Regions from separate parts of the Shewanella avicenniae genome, predicted to be linked through region 1. Evidence: predicted binding sites of a transcription regulator. Region 1 holds the regulator's gene; each other region holds the start of a gene.
The links. Region 1 encodes LexA, which represses DNA repair genes until DNA is damaged. Its sites were predicted from a motif close to TACTGTATNNNNATACAGTA; they were not measured.

Region 1 (6,350 bases):
TGAAACGATCAACCGCTTTGGTCGACACCATCACCACTAACGCCAGCACAATGGCGAACACTAACGCCGCCATACTTTGTGGCAGATCTAGCCCTGAAAATGAAATCGCATGATTTACGATGGAACCGCCGCCACTGATGTAGGCGTAGGTGAGAATGTAGAGCACAAAGGCGATAGAAGCGCCATTGACCACCCGCCAGAACTGGCCGAGGGTTTTGCGGGTTAAGGTGTCAAAGCTGGCACCCGGTTCAAAATGCAGGTTGGTTTCGAGTAGCAGTAACCCCGACATCCACATGCAGAACCACACACCGACCAGCATGATCGCGGCATAACTAAACCACATGCCGGCGCCAGTCACAGGTAGCGAAAACATACCGGCACCGACCGTGGTACCGGCAATAATCATCGCCCCGCCGATCAACGACCGCGGCGAATCAGGGCTGTTGCTGTGCTTCATCAACTCTCCTGTTGGACTTCCGCACTGGCAACAATTGTTTGACGAACTTGAGGCGTCAATAACTGGTTAACTAGATCGCGCACGGCGGAAATCTCATCCATATTGTTGTTATTGTTGAGATACCCAAGCTCTTTGAGTTTTATACTGAGCATTGAGTACAACTTCTTGTCGTAGAATTCCGGTGCTGTTATGCCATGCAAACGGCCGAGTCGGCTGGCCAAAAGATGGCTTTCTAACTCTAAATCGCCACGCTCAATTTGCGGATTGGCTGCCAGCAGGTTGAAGATCATCGCGTAACGTTGCAGCGTTTCACTCATCACTTCGGCCAGCAGCGTCAGTGGCAGCTCGCCTTCTGGCGTTACGCGCCATTGCTGATCATCACCGCTGATAAAGCCCATAGACGCAAATCGTGCCAGCAATTTATCGGCATATTGCTGTACCTGTTGGCAGCCCATAAACAGCTCGGCTTTCAACAATGGATACAGGCGTTGCAGCACCTGATGCATCTGTTCGCGATTGCTGTTTTCAAAGCCAATTAGGCAACATGCTAACAATGAGGGAATCGCAAACAGATGAATGATGTTGTTTCGGTAATAAGTCATGGTTACCGCAACATTTTCATCAATGGACACTATATCGCCAATTCCATCATTTTGAATACAGAATTTTTTAAGATCTAAGCCCTGTTGCAACAAGGCGGCACCATCACCCTCGGCAACCGAGATAAAACCTGTGTAAGGCACTTGTTTTAACAGATCGAGATAGAAGTTAAGTTGGTGCTCCAGCTTGCCACGCTCAAGTGCGTTTTGTTCGGTCGCCAATAACACTGTGCTGGTGAGGGTGACAGCGGTTGCGGCGGCGGCATCATTGATGCGCGTCATCACTTTCGTTGCCAGCGAATTGACCGCAGGGGTTAGCCAAGCAGGCTTTTGCTCAGACTCAGGATCAATATTGCGCCAGTCCGGCTGCTTTTCAGTGAGGAATTGCTGCAAGTTAATAGGCTCGCCAAAATTCACATAACCTTGGCCGAAATTGCCCAGCTTACGGATCGCGCCCAGCACCTGCCACACCGATTCCTTTTTCTTCTCGGAGCCGCGCAGCTCCTTCAGATAGGTGGCCACTTCCATCACATGGTCATAACCCAAATAGACTGGCACCAAAGTGACGGGGCGTTCAATGCCGCGCAACACTGAGTGCATGGTCATCGCCAGCATGCCGGTCTTGGGCGCTAACAATCGCCCAGTACGCGAACGGCCACCTTCGGTGAAATACTCCACCGAATAGCCTTTGGCGAATAAGCGGTCGAGGTACTCTTTAAACACCGCTGTATAGAGCTTATTACCATTGAAACTGCGACGAATAAAGAAAGCACCACCGCGGCGGAACATAGGCCCTGCGGGCCAAAAGTTAAGGTTGATCCCCGCAGCGATATGCGGCGGTACCATCCCTTGAAAATAGAGAATGTAAGACAGCAGCAGGTAATCCATATGGCTGCGGTGACACGGCACATAGACAATTTCATGGCCGTCATGATGCAATTGGCGGATCTGCTCAGCGCCCTTAATGTTGATCCCGCTGTAGAGTTTGTTCCACAACCAGGTCAGCAAACGCTCAGAGATGCGGATCAAGCTGTCAGAGTAATCCGCCGCAATCTCATCAAGATATTTTTCTGCGACGTGGCGCGCTTCTGATTGAGAAATCTTCTTCGACGCCGCCTCTTCGTTGATCGCTTCTTGAATATTGTCACTGCGCAGCAACTCGGCAAACAGTGCTTGGCGATTAGGCAATACTGGCCCGGTCATCACTTTGCGTTGACGGCGGAAATGCACCCGTGCTACCCGCGACAGTTTATGGGCAATCGCCTCGTCGGTGCCATGTTGCTCGGCCATCACCCGCAATGACACCGCATTGGCAAACTGAACAAAGTTGTCGCGGCCGAGGAATAAAATCATCAGAAACTTGCGCAGCCAGCTTGGGCTTTCACGCTCAAATACGGCGGCGCGCATGGTGTCATCTTCTTTACCCGGGGTACGTCCCCAATAGAGGCTCACCGGCACCAACTGCACATCCAACGCGGGATCTTGCTGGTGCAAGCTCAACAACTGACGAAAAGTGCTGAGATAAGCGTGATTCTGCTTACGGGCACCGAACAAGGGTTTGGCATCTTCCAAACACAACACCCGTGGTAGCGAGTGCTCAGCCAAGCTCAACGCTGAGTACGGGCTCGGCATTCCCAGTTTGTAGGTCACATCGGCCAGTGCGGCTTTATCGCTGCACGATTCGGTCTTCATCACATAAACAACCGGACGGTCACGATCGAGATTGAGGTCTGCGAAAGGATCTTGCGGCACCACCACTGTGTGCACCAATTTACGTTGAAGCCAGCGAACGGCAGACAGCCAGAATGAGGTATGAGTTGACATGTTTCTATAAAACCTACGTTTGATGACCATAGAATACCAGAATCCGTCCAGCGTGCGTTAACGTGCTACCAATTGGTTAATAGTTGCACGAAACTAAATACTGTATATACTGACAGGTACTGTATGAAAAAACAGGATTTATCATGAGACCTCTGACGCCAAGACAATCGCAGATCCTTGATCTGATTAAGCGCAACATCGCCGAAACCGGCATGCCGCCAACACGTGCTGAAATCGCGCGTCGCTTGGGCTTTAAAAGTGCCAATGCCGCCGAAGAGCACCTAAAAGCGCTCGCCAAAAAAGGCTGTATCGAAATTATGCCCGGTACCTCGCGGGGGATTCGTCTGCCACAAGAAGAGATGGCGGATGAGGAACAAGGATTGCCGCTGATCGGCCAAGTGGCTGCGGGTGAACCGATTCTGGCGCAAGAGCATATCGAGCAGTTCTACCAAGTTGATCCTATGATGTTCCACCCCAGTGCAGACTTTCTGCTGCGGGTACGCGGCGACAGTATGAAGGATATCGGCATTCTAGAAGGTGACCTACTTGCGGTTCACAAAATGCAGGAAGCCCGTAACGGCCAAGTGGTCGTTGCCCGCGTCGAAGATGACGTGACCGTGAAGCGCTTCGAACGCAAAGGCAATGTAGTCTATCTGCACGCTGAAAATGAAGCCTACAAGCCAATTAAAGTTGACCTAAGTGAGCAATCACTCACCATCGAAGGTCTAGCAGTTGGCATTATTCGTAACGGAGATTGGCTATGAGTATGTTGCAAGGTAATGCCCCGCGTCACCCCGGCTTATGGCGCGATAGCGAAAGCAGCGATGTTAATGACGTTGGCGTGTCGAATCTGCCGTCCAGTAGCAATGGTCGCCGCGAGCTGCAACAACTCAGCAGCCAATTAGCGCAACTTAGCCAACAAGGGCGCTGGATTGTGTTAATCAATCCCGGCTTTGCAGGCTACAAAACCATTTTGGCGAATGCTGGTGTACGAATGGATCGGGTGCTGCAAGTACATGCGCGTGATGAAGTGGAAGCGTTGTGGGCGACCGAGCGCGCGCTCACTAGCGGCACCACGAGTGCTGTCGTGAGTTGGGTAGATCAACTCGACCATAAAGATAAGCGCCGCCTGCAATTGGTGGCCAAGAGCGCCCGCGCATTGGGCATAGTGCTAGAAACGCACGCGGCCACAGAGTTGCAATCCAGTTGCTGGCTGCAAGCGGTACACTAACGATACGTCTTCCAGTGACCGGTGACGGGGCGAGTAGCTAGGCAATCAACGCTGACTCAATGGAAGCCAGTGCCACGACATAAATGCTGCTCATTCAATCAGTGTGCCACCCAATCTAATGAAAAAGCCGTACAGAGTCAGAGGCTGTACGGCTTTTCTATTTCAACTCAATGGTTGCTGAAAAAAATGAGCAGTTGCTGAAAATAACCTGCAGCGTTACTCCTGCATCCACGCCCCCGGTTTATGGGTAAAGAACACAGTGGTCACCTCGGGTGCGGGGCAATCTGGCATCCGCGCATCAGCGCCAAGTAGAAGCCAGCTTTCACGATGGGCTTCGCCCATATCCTGCCCTTTGCTCATATCAAAACACTGCAGCTTTTCTGAGGCTGGCACTAACAAGTAGCGATTCGCCTGCTGCTGTTGCCACTGCCACGCGTTGCGCTCTTGCTGCTCAACAGGCGCCAGATAACTGAAATGAGTGATGTCGATCGGTGAGAACAAAATGAACTGCTCTTTGAAATCGATCAGTCCTACCTGCCCATCGCCCACCACTGCAGCTGTTTGCTGCATGACATCTTTTGGCGTCCGCATATGTTCCAGCAAACCATACCCCCAAGTGCTGTAGAGCGCCCAACCAAAGATGGAGATAACGCCCGCTTGCAGCAATGCAGCTTGCTTACGTGCGAGTAACAAAAGTAGCAACCAGCCAAGCGCCATGCTCAGGGTAAAATAGCCCACATGGCTTAAGTCATCGGTGTAGTCAGCCAGCTTTTTCACAATCGCCGGATGATCCAACATCGCGCCAATCGCCAGCAGTAAAATCACCACGCCGAACAACCACAACAAGCCCTGTAGCAGACGCTCAAACCATTTGCACTGACTCACTTGCTGCAACGCGGCCGCAAAGGCTAAACACGCCATTGGCAATGCAGGCAGAATGTAGACGTTACGTTTACCAGGGCTCAGACTGAAAAACAGGATCACCAGCGCCACCCACAACAGTAAAATGGCAATACGCGGATCAGCTTTGATACTGGCGACCAGTTGCTTCCAATAAGCAATGGCCAGCAGGGTAAGCGGTAACCACATCCAGGGGATCACCGACAACATAAAGAAATACCACGGCTTAATATGGTGCCATGCCGCCACATAACGCTGACCGGTTTGCTTGAACAAGATGTTATTCATATAGGCCAAGTGCTGCGCATCGCCCGAGCTCAGTACGGTGACGACCATCGGCACTAACCAGCAGCCAATCACCGCCAGCATCACCACTGGGCCTAATGCGGCTTTCCAGTGCCAACGGTCGCGATACAGGCCAGTGCGCCATGCATAAACGCCTAACGGCAGCAGCATGAGTAACGGCAGAAAACCAACACCTTTAGTGATAATCCCCAACCCCATGAATGCCCATGAGATGAAGTACCAACGCCAACTTGGGCCAACAAAGAAGTGCCGGATCAGGCCATAACAGCCGACAGTGATCCAACACATCACCATAGCGTCGATCTGCGCGGCCTTAACTTGGATCAGAAACTGCGGCACCAACAGCAGCAGCAACGCAGCGTTACGCCCGGTGCGAACATTCCAAATGCGCGCTCCGAGGTCAAATACCAACATAGTGGTCAACAGCCCGCACAGCGCATTAGGGATCAGAAATGCCAGCTGCAGATTTCCAAGCAACTGGTAACACAGCGCAATCGACCACATAAATACCGGCGGTTTATCGGGATAAAACTCGCCGCCACGGGCAGGAAATAACCATTGACCGCTGGCCACCATCTCCCGCGCAACTTCCACAAACCGTGGTTCATCCGCAGGCCATGGGGAACGCAACCCAACCCCGAGCATCACCATAATGAGGGTGAGCACAAACAAAGCCCAAAAAGTACGGCGATAATCGTCCGACTCAAAATAACGTTTCAACAAGGTCATGCTTGGGTCTCTTTTTCTTCCGCAAGAATATCTGCCATGGTAGGTTGCACGCGACGACGATAGAGATATGTGCCAATCAAGCTGGATGCCACCAGCAAAATACAGCTAAACAGCAAGGTAAAATGATCTGAGAAGCCGATGCCGGCACCAGCGCTGGCGAAAATGAAAGTTTGTGGTAAGTAACCGATAAAACTGCCGAGGAAAAAACCGCTCGATGGGGTATGGGTTGAACCTGCTAACAGGTTAGTCACCAGATTACTGCCCACTGGCAAAAAGCGAATGATCACCACTTTGAGCCACGTCT
Region 2 (6,350 bases), 250 kb from region 1:
CCGAGTCGTTCAGGGTTTTCGATAATCATCAAACTGGCGTTGGGCACATCTACGCCCACTTCAATCACAGTGGTGGCGACCAGCAGATTCAGCTCACCTTTTTTAAAGCGTTCCATCACCGCTTGTTTGTCGGCACTTTTCATACGGCCGTGCACCAAGCCAATGTTTAATTCGGGCAAGGCTTCGCTCAGCTCTTGATAGGTATCTTCCGCGGCTTGGCATTGCAGCACTTCTGATTCGTCAATCAAGGTGCACACCCAATAGGCTTGGCGGCCATCTTCTAAAGCGGCTGAACGCACCCGATCGATAATATCCTGCCGGCGCGAATTGGCGATGGCGACTGTGGTGACTGGGGTGCGCCCGGGCGGCAGTTCGTCAATGATCGAGGTATCGAGGTCTGCGTAAGCAGTCATGGCTAAAGTGCGTGGGATTGGCGTTGCGGTCATGATCAACTGATGCGGATAAAAACCTTGCTGAATGCCTTTCTCACGTAGCCCTAAACGTTGATGGACCCCGAATCTGTGTTGCTCGTCGATGATAATTAACGCCAGCCGGTGAAACTGCACTTGCTCTTGAAAAATTGCGTGAGTACCAATCACCATTTGGGCACGGCCTTCACGAATATCTTCGAGTGATTGTTCTCGCGCTTTGCCTTTGAGCTTGCCAGCAAGCCAACCCACTTTAAGCCCGAGCGGGGTAAACCAGTTGCTGAAATTCAACGCGTGCTGCTCGGCCAGTAGCTCCGTTGGCGCCATCATCGCTACTTGATAGCCATTTTCAATCGCTTGCAAGGCGGCCATTGCCGCCACCAAGGTTTTTCCTGAGCCTACATCACCTTGCACCAAGCGCATCATCGGATGCGGTTGGCTTATATCTTGGCCAATATCGGCCACAACCCGCTGCTGTGCACCAGTTGGGCTAAACGGCAGCGAGGCTAAAAATGGCGTCAGCAGTTGCCCAGTAGATTTAAGGCTCACTGCTTTATCGCGTTCACTACGTTGCCGCAGCTTTAACATGCTGAGGTTATGTGCCAGCAGTTCCTCTTGCACCAGCCGTTGCTGGGCAGGGTGAGTGCCTTGCAGTAATTCAAACTGGTCGATGCTCGCCGGAGGTCGATGCATGATGCGAATTGCTTGCGCCAAACTCAGTTGATTCGGGCGCAACGCCGGCGGCAACAGTTCGGTGAGCGCACCTTCTTGCAATAGTTTCAGCGCTTGTTCGGTCAACTTCATCCAGCTGGCTTGTCTAAGCCCTTCGGTAGTCGGATAAACCGGTGTCAACGAATCGGTCAATTTGGCTGGCTCATCTGCCTTTAAGATTTTGTACTCGGGATGGATGATCTCTGCATGCTGACTGCCGCGGCGGATTTCACCATAAGCGCGGATCTGCAACCCCTGCTGCATGCTGTTGCGCTGTGCAGCGGAGAAATTGAAAAAACGTAAGGTGAGCGTGCCAGTTGCATCACGCACATTGCACACCAACATACGTTTGCGACCATTGATGATTTGGGTTGATTGAATCTCAGCTTCAATGGTGCCGTAATCGCCTAAATTGAGTTCCGCAATCGGATAGATGCGGGTGCGGTCTTCGTAGCGCAGCGGTAGGTGGAACAGCAGATCCTGTACTGAATGAATCCCCAACTTGTTCAGCTTTTCTGCCATTTTGGCAGCGACGCCGGTCAGTTGGTTGATGGGAAGTTGATCCAGCCGTTGCAAGGTCTGATTACCGAATTACTGTGGATTTATACATATAGTAGCAGACCGAGCGGCTTTGACAATGGTGCATTTTTCAACCACCGTCAAAGCCTTAGCGAAAATTGGCTGTTAAGCCGCCGCGTGTGTGACGAGGTAAGCCATGTAGCCGATATAGCCAGCCAGCAATGCGCAGCCCTCTTTGCGGCCGATGCGCATATTGCTCATCGCAAAAGGCAGCACCAAGATGGCCAAAATTAGCATGACGGCAAAATCCAAGAGGCTAAAACCGCTAGCCGCAACTGGATGCACCAATGCGGTTACACCTAAAATACAAAGAATATTGAAGATATTTGAACCCACGACATTCCCAATGGCGATATCGCTTTGACCTTTAAGCGCTGCGACCACAGAAGTCACTAGCTCCGGCATGCTGGTGCCAATTGCAATAATGGTCAGGCCGATTACGGCTTCGCTTATGCCAAATGCGCGCGCCATTTCAACTGCGCCATCTACAAACAGCACTCCACCGCCAACTAAGCAGCCGATCCCCGCCACAATCAGCAGACCCGATAACCAAGGGTTGCTTGGACCTGCTTCAATCTCTTCAGCATCTTCATCACTAGAGATACGGTAGCTATGCCACAAGAATGCCAGCAGCAAGGCGAACAGCACCACGCCATCAATCCACCCCAAGCCGCCATCAATAAGCAGCAGCAATAGCAGCACTGACGAGCCAATCATCAGTGGGATATCACGTTTTACGGTTTGAGATTGCACGCCAATAGGGCGAATGATTGCGGTGAGCGCCAAAATCAGGCCGATGTTGGCGATGTTAGAGCCAATCACATTCCCTAGGGCAATCCCAGAATTGCCCGAGAGCGCCGATTTTACGCTTACCGCTAACTCTGGCGCACTGGTGCCAAAGGCAACAATGGTGAGACCGATGACCAGTGGGGTTACGCCAAGCTTTAAGGCGATTGCACTGGCACCGCGGACAAGTAATTCGGCACCTGCAGTTAAAATCACAAAGCCGCCGAGAATGGCCAAAATAATGAATGTCATAACAGCTTCCGCAAGTCTTATCAGGCTTGAATGGGATCTACTGCACTGCACCCATTGGCGAGCAGTAGCTGGTTAAAGTGCGCTATTGTGACATATTGTGTCAGAAAGATCCCAGTTTTAGCTGGGATCTTTTATGCGGGATTAGAGCTCATCTTCCCAAACGACTTTGGCACCGCGTACACCTTCAACTTTGCTGGCGTAGCGTTTTTCGAGCACGTGGCGTTTGATTTTAAGGGTCGGGGTTAACGCATCATTTTCGATGGTCCACGGCGCTGTTACTACCACAATGGCATCGACCGCTTCATGAGATTCAAGATTCGGGTTAATACTGTCGAGGGTCTCTTTGAGTGATGTTCTAACTTCCTCTCTGGCTTGCAATGCAGCGCCTTCGGCCAACTGCACTAAGGCAACCGGATGCGGTAGCCCCGAACCTATGACGCAAATCAGTTCAACATGAGGATCTTGTGCTAACTTGCGCTCAATCGGTACTGGCGCCACATATTTACCTTTCGCGGTTTTAAAGTTGTCTTTCACGCGGCCAGTAATGCTGACGCAGCCATCGCTATCCACCTCGCACAAATCGCCGGTTTTAAAGTAGCCTTCAGCATCAAACGCAGCGGCGGTGGCTTCGGGGGCTTGATAGTATTCCCGCATCAAGCCCGGGCTTTTCACCAGCAGTTCACCCTCGGGTGTTTGCTTGATTTGGCAACCGAGGATTGGTTTACCCACAGTTCCGATTTTACTGGCATCAAATGGATGGTTGATGATCGAATAGGCACAGTTTTCGGTCATGCCCCAAGCTTCACAAATATCGAGGCCGATGCTGTGATACCACTCCACCAACGAAGGCGGGATCGGTGCCGAACCTGAACCGAGCAGCCGTACTTTATCCAAGCCCAAACCTTGATGGATTTTGCGTTTGACCAGCCAACCCAGCAGTGGGATTTTGAGTAAGGTTTGCAGCTTTTTGTAGCTACCGACTTTCTCAATAATGTTTTTCTGGAATAGTGTCCACAGTCGCGGCACCGAGAAAAATACCGTTGGCCGCATCCGCTGCACATCGACTACAAAGGTTTCGAGACTTTCAACAAAGGCGACGGGGCAACCGGCGTAGAACGACGAGCCTTCAATCGCGACCCGTTCGGTGATATGTGCCAGTGGCAAATAGGAGATCAGCCGGTCATTGTGGTCGGCTTTGAGATCGCGCACCACCGCCTTGCAAGTCCAGCTATAAGCACCAAAGGTTTGCACCGCGCCTTTCGGCTTGCCGGTTGAGCCTGAGGTGTAGATCAGCGTCATGACCTGATCTTCTCTGGGCGATTCGACCTCTTTCAGTGGCGCGCCAAGATTCAGCAGTTGCAGCCATTGATATTGCGCGGGCATGGTCTCGTACGGCATCGCTAAGCGCAGAATATCGCCGCCGACACCGGGCTCTTGGTCGGGCCAATGATCTAACTTGCCAACAAAAATCGCTTTCGCGCCACTGTGTTCCAGCACGTAGCGAATGGTGTCGGAATTCGCCGTTGGGTAGATGGGCACACTGATGTAACCGCCGTACATCAGCGCTAAATCTGTGATAAACCATTCGGCGCAGTTTTTTGATAGCAGCGCGATTTTATCGCCGGCATTGTAACCGAGATGGCGTAATGCCCCAGCAATCTGCTGCACTGCGCTATACACCTGTTGAAAGGTGTAGTCTTTGTATTGACCTCGAACCGGCTGGCGGAGGTAGATCTCATTACCTTGAGTAGATGCCCATTGACTCAACATATCGACCGGACTGCGGTAACTAGATGCCATAGGCGAGCCCCTTTTTTAAATTGTTATTGAGAGAAGTTAGCTGACTGACAGCATTCCCCCACAGCATGCTATCCGCCAAGAACGTTCTGTTTTTAATCAACAAAAGTTCTTCACCAAGTATGGAAGCCCAGCGCTTAGGCTGCAAATATTTATCGTGGTTTGTTCAGCTTGGAAGAGATAAAGCGGTGGGTTTGGGGCTGGATAAAAACAAAAATGGACACCGAAGTGCCCATTCTTTATTGCATCGCGTGCAGCTTACAGTGCGGCAATCGCATCCATTTCAACCTGAACATCTTTTGGCAATTGCTTAACGCCAATCGCTGCGCGGGCTGGATATGGTTGGCTGAAGTAGCGGCCCATCACTTCGTTCACTTTGGCAAAGTTGGCCAAGTCGGTCATGAAGATATTTAACTTCACGATGTCGGCCAGCGAACCACCGGCAGCTTCACACACCGCTTTGAGGTTTTCAAACACTTGCACCACTTGGGTTTCAAAGTCTTCCCCGGCGACTTCCATAGTGGCGGGCACTAATGGGATTTGACCAGAGAGGTACAAGGTTGAGCCAACTTGCACCGCTTGTGAGTAGGTACCGATAGCGGCGGGGGCTTTGTCAGTGACGATAATTTTTTTGTCTGCCATAACGCACGATTTCCTTGTTATTACCTGTTTCGAGAGATGCGCAGCACTTCAGGCAATACCCGAATGCGACGCATCACATTAGCCAGATGTACACGGTCGCTTACTGAAATCCGCAAATGGATCAGATAGACACGGCCATCGCGTTCTTCTGTACTGATATTGGAAATGTTGGAGCCTTCAGCTGCAATGATGCTGGTGACTTTAGCCAATACCCCTTGATGGTTCACAATCTCGATGCGAATGTTGGCTTGGTATTCCGCGCCTTCAACAGTATCCCATTGCACCGGAATATATTTATCGGGCTCTGCTTGGTAACCACGAATGTTGGCGCAGTTTTCCATATGCACCACCAAGCCTTTACCAGGGCTGACATAGGCGACGACCGCATCACCGGGGATCGGGCGACAGCAGTTACCAAAGGTGACCAACATGCCTTCGGCACCGCGAATTGGCATCAGTTTGCTGTCATCATCGCTGTTACGCTTAGGATCGAGGTTTTCGCCTTTTAAACGCTGCGCAATTAACAAGCCCATGGCATTGCCGAGTCCGATATCTGCCAGCAGGCCATCAAAGGTCTCATGCTTGGTATCTTTCACCACGCGAGCAATCTGCTCTTCGGTAAAGCTTTCCAGTTTGGTGTCGCCTAATGCATGGTTGAGCAAGCGTCTGCCCAGTGCGACCGCTTCATCCTGCTTGAGGAACTTAAGCACTTGGCGGATTTTGCCGCGTGCTTTACCGGTAACCACAAAGTTAAGCCAAGCGGCATTCGGCTTAGCGCCTTTAGCAGTGATGATCTCAACGGTTTGGCCAGAAATTAGCGGTTGACTCAGTGGATACGCTTGACGATTTACCCTTGCTCCCACGCAGGTATTGCCGACATCGGTATGCACTTCATAAGCAAAGTCGACCGGTGTTGCGCCCACGGGCAATTCAAGAATACGGCCATCAGGCGTGAACACGTATATTTCATGCGGGAATAGCTCGGTTTTAACGCTTTCCACAAATTCAAATGATGACGAGGCGCTTTGTTGCAGCTCCAGCAAGCTTTGCATCCACTTACGGGCACGCACTTGGGTGGTGGTGCTACCTGAGGCTTCACCGTTTTTATACATCCAGTGTGCTGCCACCCCTTTATCCGCCATTTGATCCATATCT
Region 3 (6,350 bases), 1.3 Mb from region 1:
TGCCCAAACCACGTTCCAGTGTGCGAGCAAACTGCTCTTCCTCGGCTTTCAACGCCTTTTCGACAACAGTTTGGAGTGCGTTTAGTTCTTTGGCTGCATCGCCCATCACTTCAATCAATGACGGCACTAATTTGTAGAAGAAGGTTTCGGTTGCACCCAACTTGTAACCATGGCGCACAGCGCGACGAATAATACGACGCAGCACATAACCACGGCCTTCGTTCGACGGCATCACGCCATCAGCCACTAAGAATGCACAAGAACGGATATGGTCAGCAATCACACGCAGAGATTTCGCTTCTAAATCAGTTACGCCGATGATTTCAGCAGCTTTTGCAATCAAGGTTTTGAATACATCGATTTCATAGTTTGAGTGAACGCCCTGCATAATTGCCGAAATGCGTTCAATCCCCATGCCTGTATCCACGGATGGTTTTGGCAGAGGTAACATTTCACCGTCAGCTTGACGGTTGAACTGCATAAATACGATGTTCCAAATTTCGATAAAACGGTCACCGTCTTCTTCTGGGGTGCCTGGACGGCCACCCCAGATATGTGCGCCGTGATCATAGAAAATCTCAGTACATGGACCGCAAGGACCTGTGTCACCCATCTGCCAGAAGTTATCTGACGCATAAGGTGCACCTTTATTGTCGCCAATACGGATGATGTCTTCTGCTGGAATACCAATCTGCTTATTCCAAATATCAAACGCTTCGTCATCGTTCTGATACACAGTCACGCACAGTTTTTCTTTTGGCAGTTGCAGTACTTCGGTTAAAAAGCCCCAAGCGAATTTGATGGCATCTTCTTTAAAATAATCACCGAAACTGAAGTTACCTAACATTTCAAAGAACGTATGGTGACGTGCCGTGTAACCCACATTATCCAAATCGTTATGCTTACCACCAGCACGAACACAACGCTGTGCAGTCGTCGCACGGTTGTAACTGCGTTTGTCCATACCAAGGAATACATCTTTAAACTGGTTCATCCCCGCATTGGTGAACAACAAGGTTGGGTCATTCCCCGGTACGAGCGAGCTACTATCAACAACTTGATGACCATGCTTGCTGAAATACTCCAGGAAGGCGCTTCTAACGGCGGCGGTGGTTTTGTACATGAAATCGTCCTGAATTGCGTTGGCACTAAAAATAAAAGGCTGAAACCTGAGAGTTTCAGCAACAAATGTAGATTGCCCCGCATTATAAGCGGGCAGCGGCAGAATACCAATCAGAATAAGGTGTCAACACAGAACTGCAACCGCAATAATGTAAGCTCAATTCACAGTGCGGGTTTGTTAGCTGATAGCGTTGCTTCAAGCGCGTAGCCAGCCTGTTCATAATTAAAGCCTTGGCCCAGTAAGTGTCGAATCACTTTCGCCTTTTGCTTTTGAGATTGTTGGAAATCTAGTGCGGAAAAATCTAAAGATGGGAATTTCTTCGTTGCTCGCTGAAGCGCCAACTCAAACCAGTCTATTTCGTGAGCGGTAAGCACTTCGCTCGCAAGCGACTTACTAATGCCTTTGAGCTGCATTGCTTGTTCAATCTTGGCAGGCCCATGTAGTCGGTTTAACTGAGAACGCAAGATGGCTTCAGCTAGACGTTTATCATCTAGGTAGCCTAAGGCTTGCGCCCATTGAATCGCGTCATCAACTTCGTGATCAGCGAAATCCTTTTCAAGCAATTGCTGTCGTAGCGTTGCACAACTCTTGTCGCAGCGAGCCAATAGGCTCACTACGACAGATTTTACTGACGGTTCGCTCAGAAGACCTCTCCAGTTTCGAGATCAACATTGCCATCGTTGCTATCACTGTCATCGCTTGCTGGCATGCCACCTTTATGAAGCAACAACTCACGTAATGTCACATCAATTTCTTTTGCAATTTCAGGATTTTCTTGCAGGAACTTACCGGCATTAGCACGGCCTTGGCCAATCTTATCGCCTTTATAGCTGTACCAAGCACCCGCTTTTTCAATCAGTTTATGAGCAACGCCTAAATCCACCAACTCACCCACGCGGTTAATGCCTTTACCGTAAAGGATTTGGAATTCAGCTTGCTTAAACGGTGCTGCAACTTTGTTCTTAACCACTTTTACTCGGGTTTCGTTACCAACAACCTCATCACCCTCTTTAATCGAGCCGGTGCGACGGATGTCTAAACGAACTGACGCATAGAACTTTAGCGCGTTACCACCCGTTGTGGTTTCTGGGTTACCAAACATCACCCCAATCTTCATCCGGATTTGGTTAATGAAAATCAGCAAAGTATTTGATTGCTTCAAGTTACCGGCGAGCTTACGCATTGCTTGGCTCATCATACGCGCTGCTAAGCCCATATGAGAGTCACCGATTTCACCTTCAATTTCAGCTTTTGGCGTGAGCGCGGCGACTGAGTCAACAATGATAACGTCTACAGCACCACTACGGGTAAGCGCATCACAGATCTCCAACGCTTGCTCACCAGTATCTGGTTGAGAGCACAGCAAGTTGTCGATATCTACACCCAACTTACGTGCGTAGATTGGGTCCAAAGCGTGCTCAGCATCGATAAAGGCACAGACTTTACCTTCACGTTGAGCGGCGGCAATGACTTCCAAGGTCAACGTGGTTTTACCCGAAGATTCTGGGCCATAAATTTCAACGATACGCCCCAGAGGTAAACCACCTGCACCCAAAGCAACGTCAAGTGAAAGCGAACCAGTTGAGATAGTGGCCACATCCATACTACGGTCTTCACCGAGTTTCATGATGGAACCTTTACCAAATTGCTTTTCAATCTGGCCTAATACGGCATTTAACGCTTTCTCTTTATTTGCATCGATCTTCATATCTGTCCCTCTGTGCTCGAACCTTGATGGAGTACGACCGACTCCCGCTGGCGATGAACTTAATTGCGGTTAGTATACTGTACAATCATACAGTATCAAGTACTGGATCGGATTATTTCTTCTCCAGTTAAACAAAGTGCCTGATATTTCGCTGCAAAAAACTTTTCTATGGCGATTCATGCCTTCGTCAGACCTGTTAATATTGCAGGCTACCTTGTGATTAGCCCCACGCGATCAATACTCGAAAGGACGATATGAACAGCCATAGCCAAACGCCGGATTTAGAGGATTTGGAAAAGCATACGCCGATGATGCGGCAGTATTTGCAGATGAAAGCCGAACACAACGATATGTTGCTGTTTTATCGTATGGGCGACTTCTATGAGCTGTTTTATAGCGATGCCAAGCGCGCATCTGAGTTACTAGGAATTTCGCTCACTGCTCGCGGCAAAAGTGGTGGTGATCCTATTCCGATGGCAGGTATTCCCTACCATGCGGTAGATAACTATCTGGCAAAACTAGTGCAACAAGGCGAATCTGTTGCTATCTGCGAACAGATTGGCGATCCCGCACTTGCTAAAGGCCCTGTTGAACGCAAAGTGGTGCGCATAGTAACGCCGGGAACACTCACCGACGAAGCCTTACTTCAAGAGCGACGCGATAATCTATTAGCGGCAATCTACGAAGGTAAAAAGGGGTTTGGATTTGCCACACTTGATGTTGCCTCCGGCCGGTTTGTCATCGCTGAATTGCCATCATTAGAAGCCGTTGAAGCTGAATTACAGCGCACACGTCCAGCTGAACTGCTCTACAGCGAAGACTTTACCCACAAGTATCTCATCGCCGATGTCAAAGGCGCTCGTCGACGTCCAGAGTGGGAGTTCGACTTTGATACGGCGACGAAAATGTTGCTGGAGCAATTTGGAACCAAAGATCTGCGTGGGTTTGGGGTTGAATCAGCAAGGCTATCACTGCAAGCTGCTGGCTGTTTGATTCAATATGTTAAAGACACGCAGCGCACCGCCCTGCCACATATCAATAGCCTCATGCAATTTAGCCCGAGTGACACTGTGGTACTTGATGCTGCTACCCGGCGCAATCTTGAGCTAACCGTTAATCTGTCAGGTGGATTAGAGAACACCCTCGCTTCAGTGCTTGACCGTACAGCGACAGCGATGGGCAGTCGTATGCTGCAACGTTGGATTCACCAGCCGCTGCGCGATCAGACTCATGTGAGTTTGCGCCACCAAGCGGTAACTGAAGTACTCAACCAAGTTACCCATGAACCGTTGCACCAACTGCTCAAGTCTATCGGTGATGTTGAACGCATAATTGCGCGGCTAGCGATTAGAAATGCACGACCGCGTGACCTTGCGCGTCTGCGGGATGCATTAGAGGTGTTACCGGATATACGCCAATATCTTGCAACCTGCCAAACTGAGCATTTGCAGCAGCTTTACCGAGCGTTAAATGAATTTCCTGCTGAATTAGCGCTGTTACAAAGTGCCATTGTTGATAATCCACCCGTACTTATCCGTGATGGTGGGGTTATTCGCGAAGGGTATCACGCTGAGCTAGATGAATGGCGTAGCCTAAGTCAAGGTGCAACCGACTATCTGCAACAGCTTGAAATCCGTGAAAAAGAACGTACTGGCATTGCCACTTTAAAGGTCGGCTTTAACAAGGTACACGGCTACTTTATTGAAGTATCTCGCGGCCAATCTGTGCTAGTACCTTTAAGTTATCAGCGTCGCCAAACCCTGAAAAACACTGAACGCTATATCATCCCAGAGCTAAAGGAATACGAAGAAAAAGTGCTGTCGAGCCAAGGCAAAGCGTTAGCGCTAGAAAAACAGCTGTGGGATGAATTATTTGACCTATTAATGCCTAAGTTGGCAGAACTACAACAATTTGCGCTTGCGGCAGCAGAACTCGATGTACTCAGCAACTTTGCTGAGCGTGCCGAGAGCCTAAACTACCATTGTCCAACACTTGTAAAAACTGCAGGCATAGAGATCAGTGAAGGTCGCCATCCTGTGGTAGAAACGGTTAGCCAATCCCCTTTTATTGCCAATCCGGTATTGCTTACTGCTGAGCGACGGATGTTGATTGTCACCGGCCCCAATATGGGCGGTAAATCCACCTATATGCGCCAGATTGCACTGATCACCCTCATGGCGTATATCGGTAGTTATGTTCCAGCTGAGTCCGCCGTAGTCGGCCCAGTTGATCGCATTTTTACTCGGATTGGTGCGTCAGATGATTTAGCCTCCGGCCGCTCAACCTTTATGGTGGAGATGACCGAAACCGCCAATATTCTGCATAACGCTACAGAAAACAGTTTAGTGCTAATGGATGAAATTGGTCGCGGCACATCTACCTATGATGGTTTATCACTTGCTTGGTCGGCCGCCGAATATCTAGCGCAAAAGATTGGAGCATTAACCTTATTTGCGACCCACTATTTTGAGCTCACACAACTTGCTGAACTATTGCCACAAGTTACCAATGTTCATCTAGATGCCATAGAGCATGATGACACCATTGTGTTTATGCATGCGGTGCAAGAAGGCGCCGCGAGCAAAAGTTACGGGCTCCAAGTCGCAGCATTAGCGGGTGTACCACAACAGGTTATTCGTGCCGCAAAAGAGAAATTACAGCAACTTGAAAGTCGTGATGATGGAAAAGATGTGAGTCTTCAAGTGACTCCGATACAAACCTCATTAGCGCTCGATACTCCACCATCAGAAGTTGAGCAGTTATTACGACGAATAGATCCAAATGAGCTAACACCTAAGGCTGCGCTTGAGTTGATCTATCAACTAAGTTCACTTGTGGGTTCCGGGCGATAAATGGCGAGAGCTAAAAACAGAAAAGCGCACTAAACAGTGCGCTTTTTACTATATGCAATGCATAGTTACATACGGAACAAGGCTTCGACAGACAGACCTTGTGAAGACAGCATATCGCGTAAACGCTTCAGGGCTTCGACTTGAATTTGACGCACGCGTTCGCGTGTCAAGCCGATTTCAGCACCAACATCTTCAAGTGTTGCGGGTTCATACCCCAACAAACCAAAGCGACGCGCCAACACTTCACGCTGCTTAGAGTTTAACTCGTTAAGCCACTTAACCACTGACTTTGAGATGTCCTCGTCTTGCACTTGCGAGTCAGGTGTATTGAAGTCGTCGTCAGCCAACACATCGAGCAACGCTTTATCATTGTCACCACCGATAGGGGTATCCACCGAGGTAATTTTTTCATTCAACTTCAGCATGCGACTCACGTCAGCGCTTGGCAGATCTAACTTTGCTGCAATCTCTTCGGCTGTGGGTTCATGATCAAGCTTTTGCGCCAATTCGCGGGCAGTACGCAAGTATACGTTTAATTCTTTAACCACATGAATTGGCAAACGAATGGTACGTGTTTGATTCATGATGGCGCGTTCGATGGTTTGACGGATCCACCACGTTGCGTAAGTCGAGAAACGGAAGCCACGTTCAGGGTCAAACTTTTCAA

Region 2: the regulator LexA is predicted to act here: its motif matches at 1,732-1,751, upstream of recG (ATP-dependent DNA helicase RecG).
Region 3: the regulator LexA is predicted to act here: its motif matches at 2,907-2,926, upstream of recA (recombinase RecA).

What each region holds. Positions count from the first base shown of each region.
Region 1 covers NZ_CP071503.1:59,941-66,290, reverse strand. Annotated here, with positions in the region: gene mtr (tryptophan permease) at 1-457, opposite strand, end outside; gene plsB (glycerol-3-phosphate 1-O-acyltransferase PlsB) at 457-2,880, opposite strand; gene lexA (transcriptional repressor LexA) at 3,024-3,644, shown strand; gene JYB87_RS00305 (cell division inhibitor SulA) at 3,641-4,111, shown strand; gene JYB87_RS00300 (ArnT family glycosyltransferase) at 4,328-6,046, opposite strand; gene JYB87_RS00295 (TVP38/TMEM64 family protein) at 6,043-6,350, opposite strand, start outside.
Region 2 covers NZ_CP071503.1:306,637-312,986, forward strand. Annotated here, with positions in the region: gene recG (ATP-dependent DNA helicase RecG) at 1-1,715, opposite strand, end outside; gene JYB87_RS01365 (calcium/sodium antiporter) at 1,824-2,756, opposite strand; gene JYB87_RS01370 (AMP-binding protein) at 2,898-4,556, opposite strand; gene JYB87_RS01375 (RidA family protein) at 4,812-5,195, opposite strand; gene spoT (bifunctional GTP diphosphokinase/guanosine-3',5'-bis pyrophosphate 3'-pyrophosphohydrolase) at 5,216-6,350, opposite strand, start outside.
Region 3 covers NZ_CP071503.1:1,341,833-1,348,182, reverse strand. Annotated here, with positions in the region: gene alaS (alanine--tRNA ligase) at 1-1,123, opposite strand, end outside; gene JYB87_RS05950 (regulatory protein RecX) at 1,285-1,737, opposite strand; gene recA (recombinase RecA) at 1,764-2,831, opposite strand; gene mutS (DNA mismatch repair protein MutS) at 3,086-5,683, shown strand; gene rpoS (RNA polymerase sigma factor RpoS) at 5,749-6,350, opposite strand, start outside.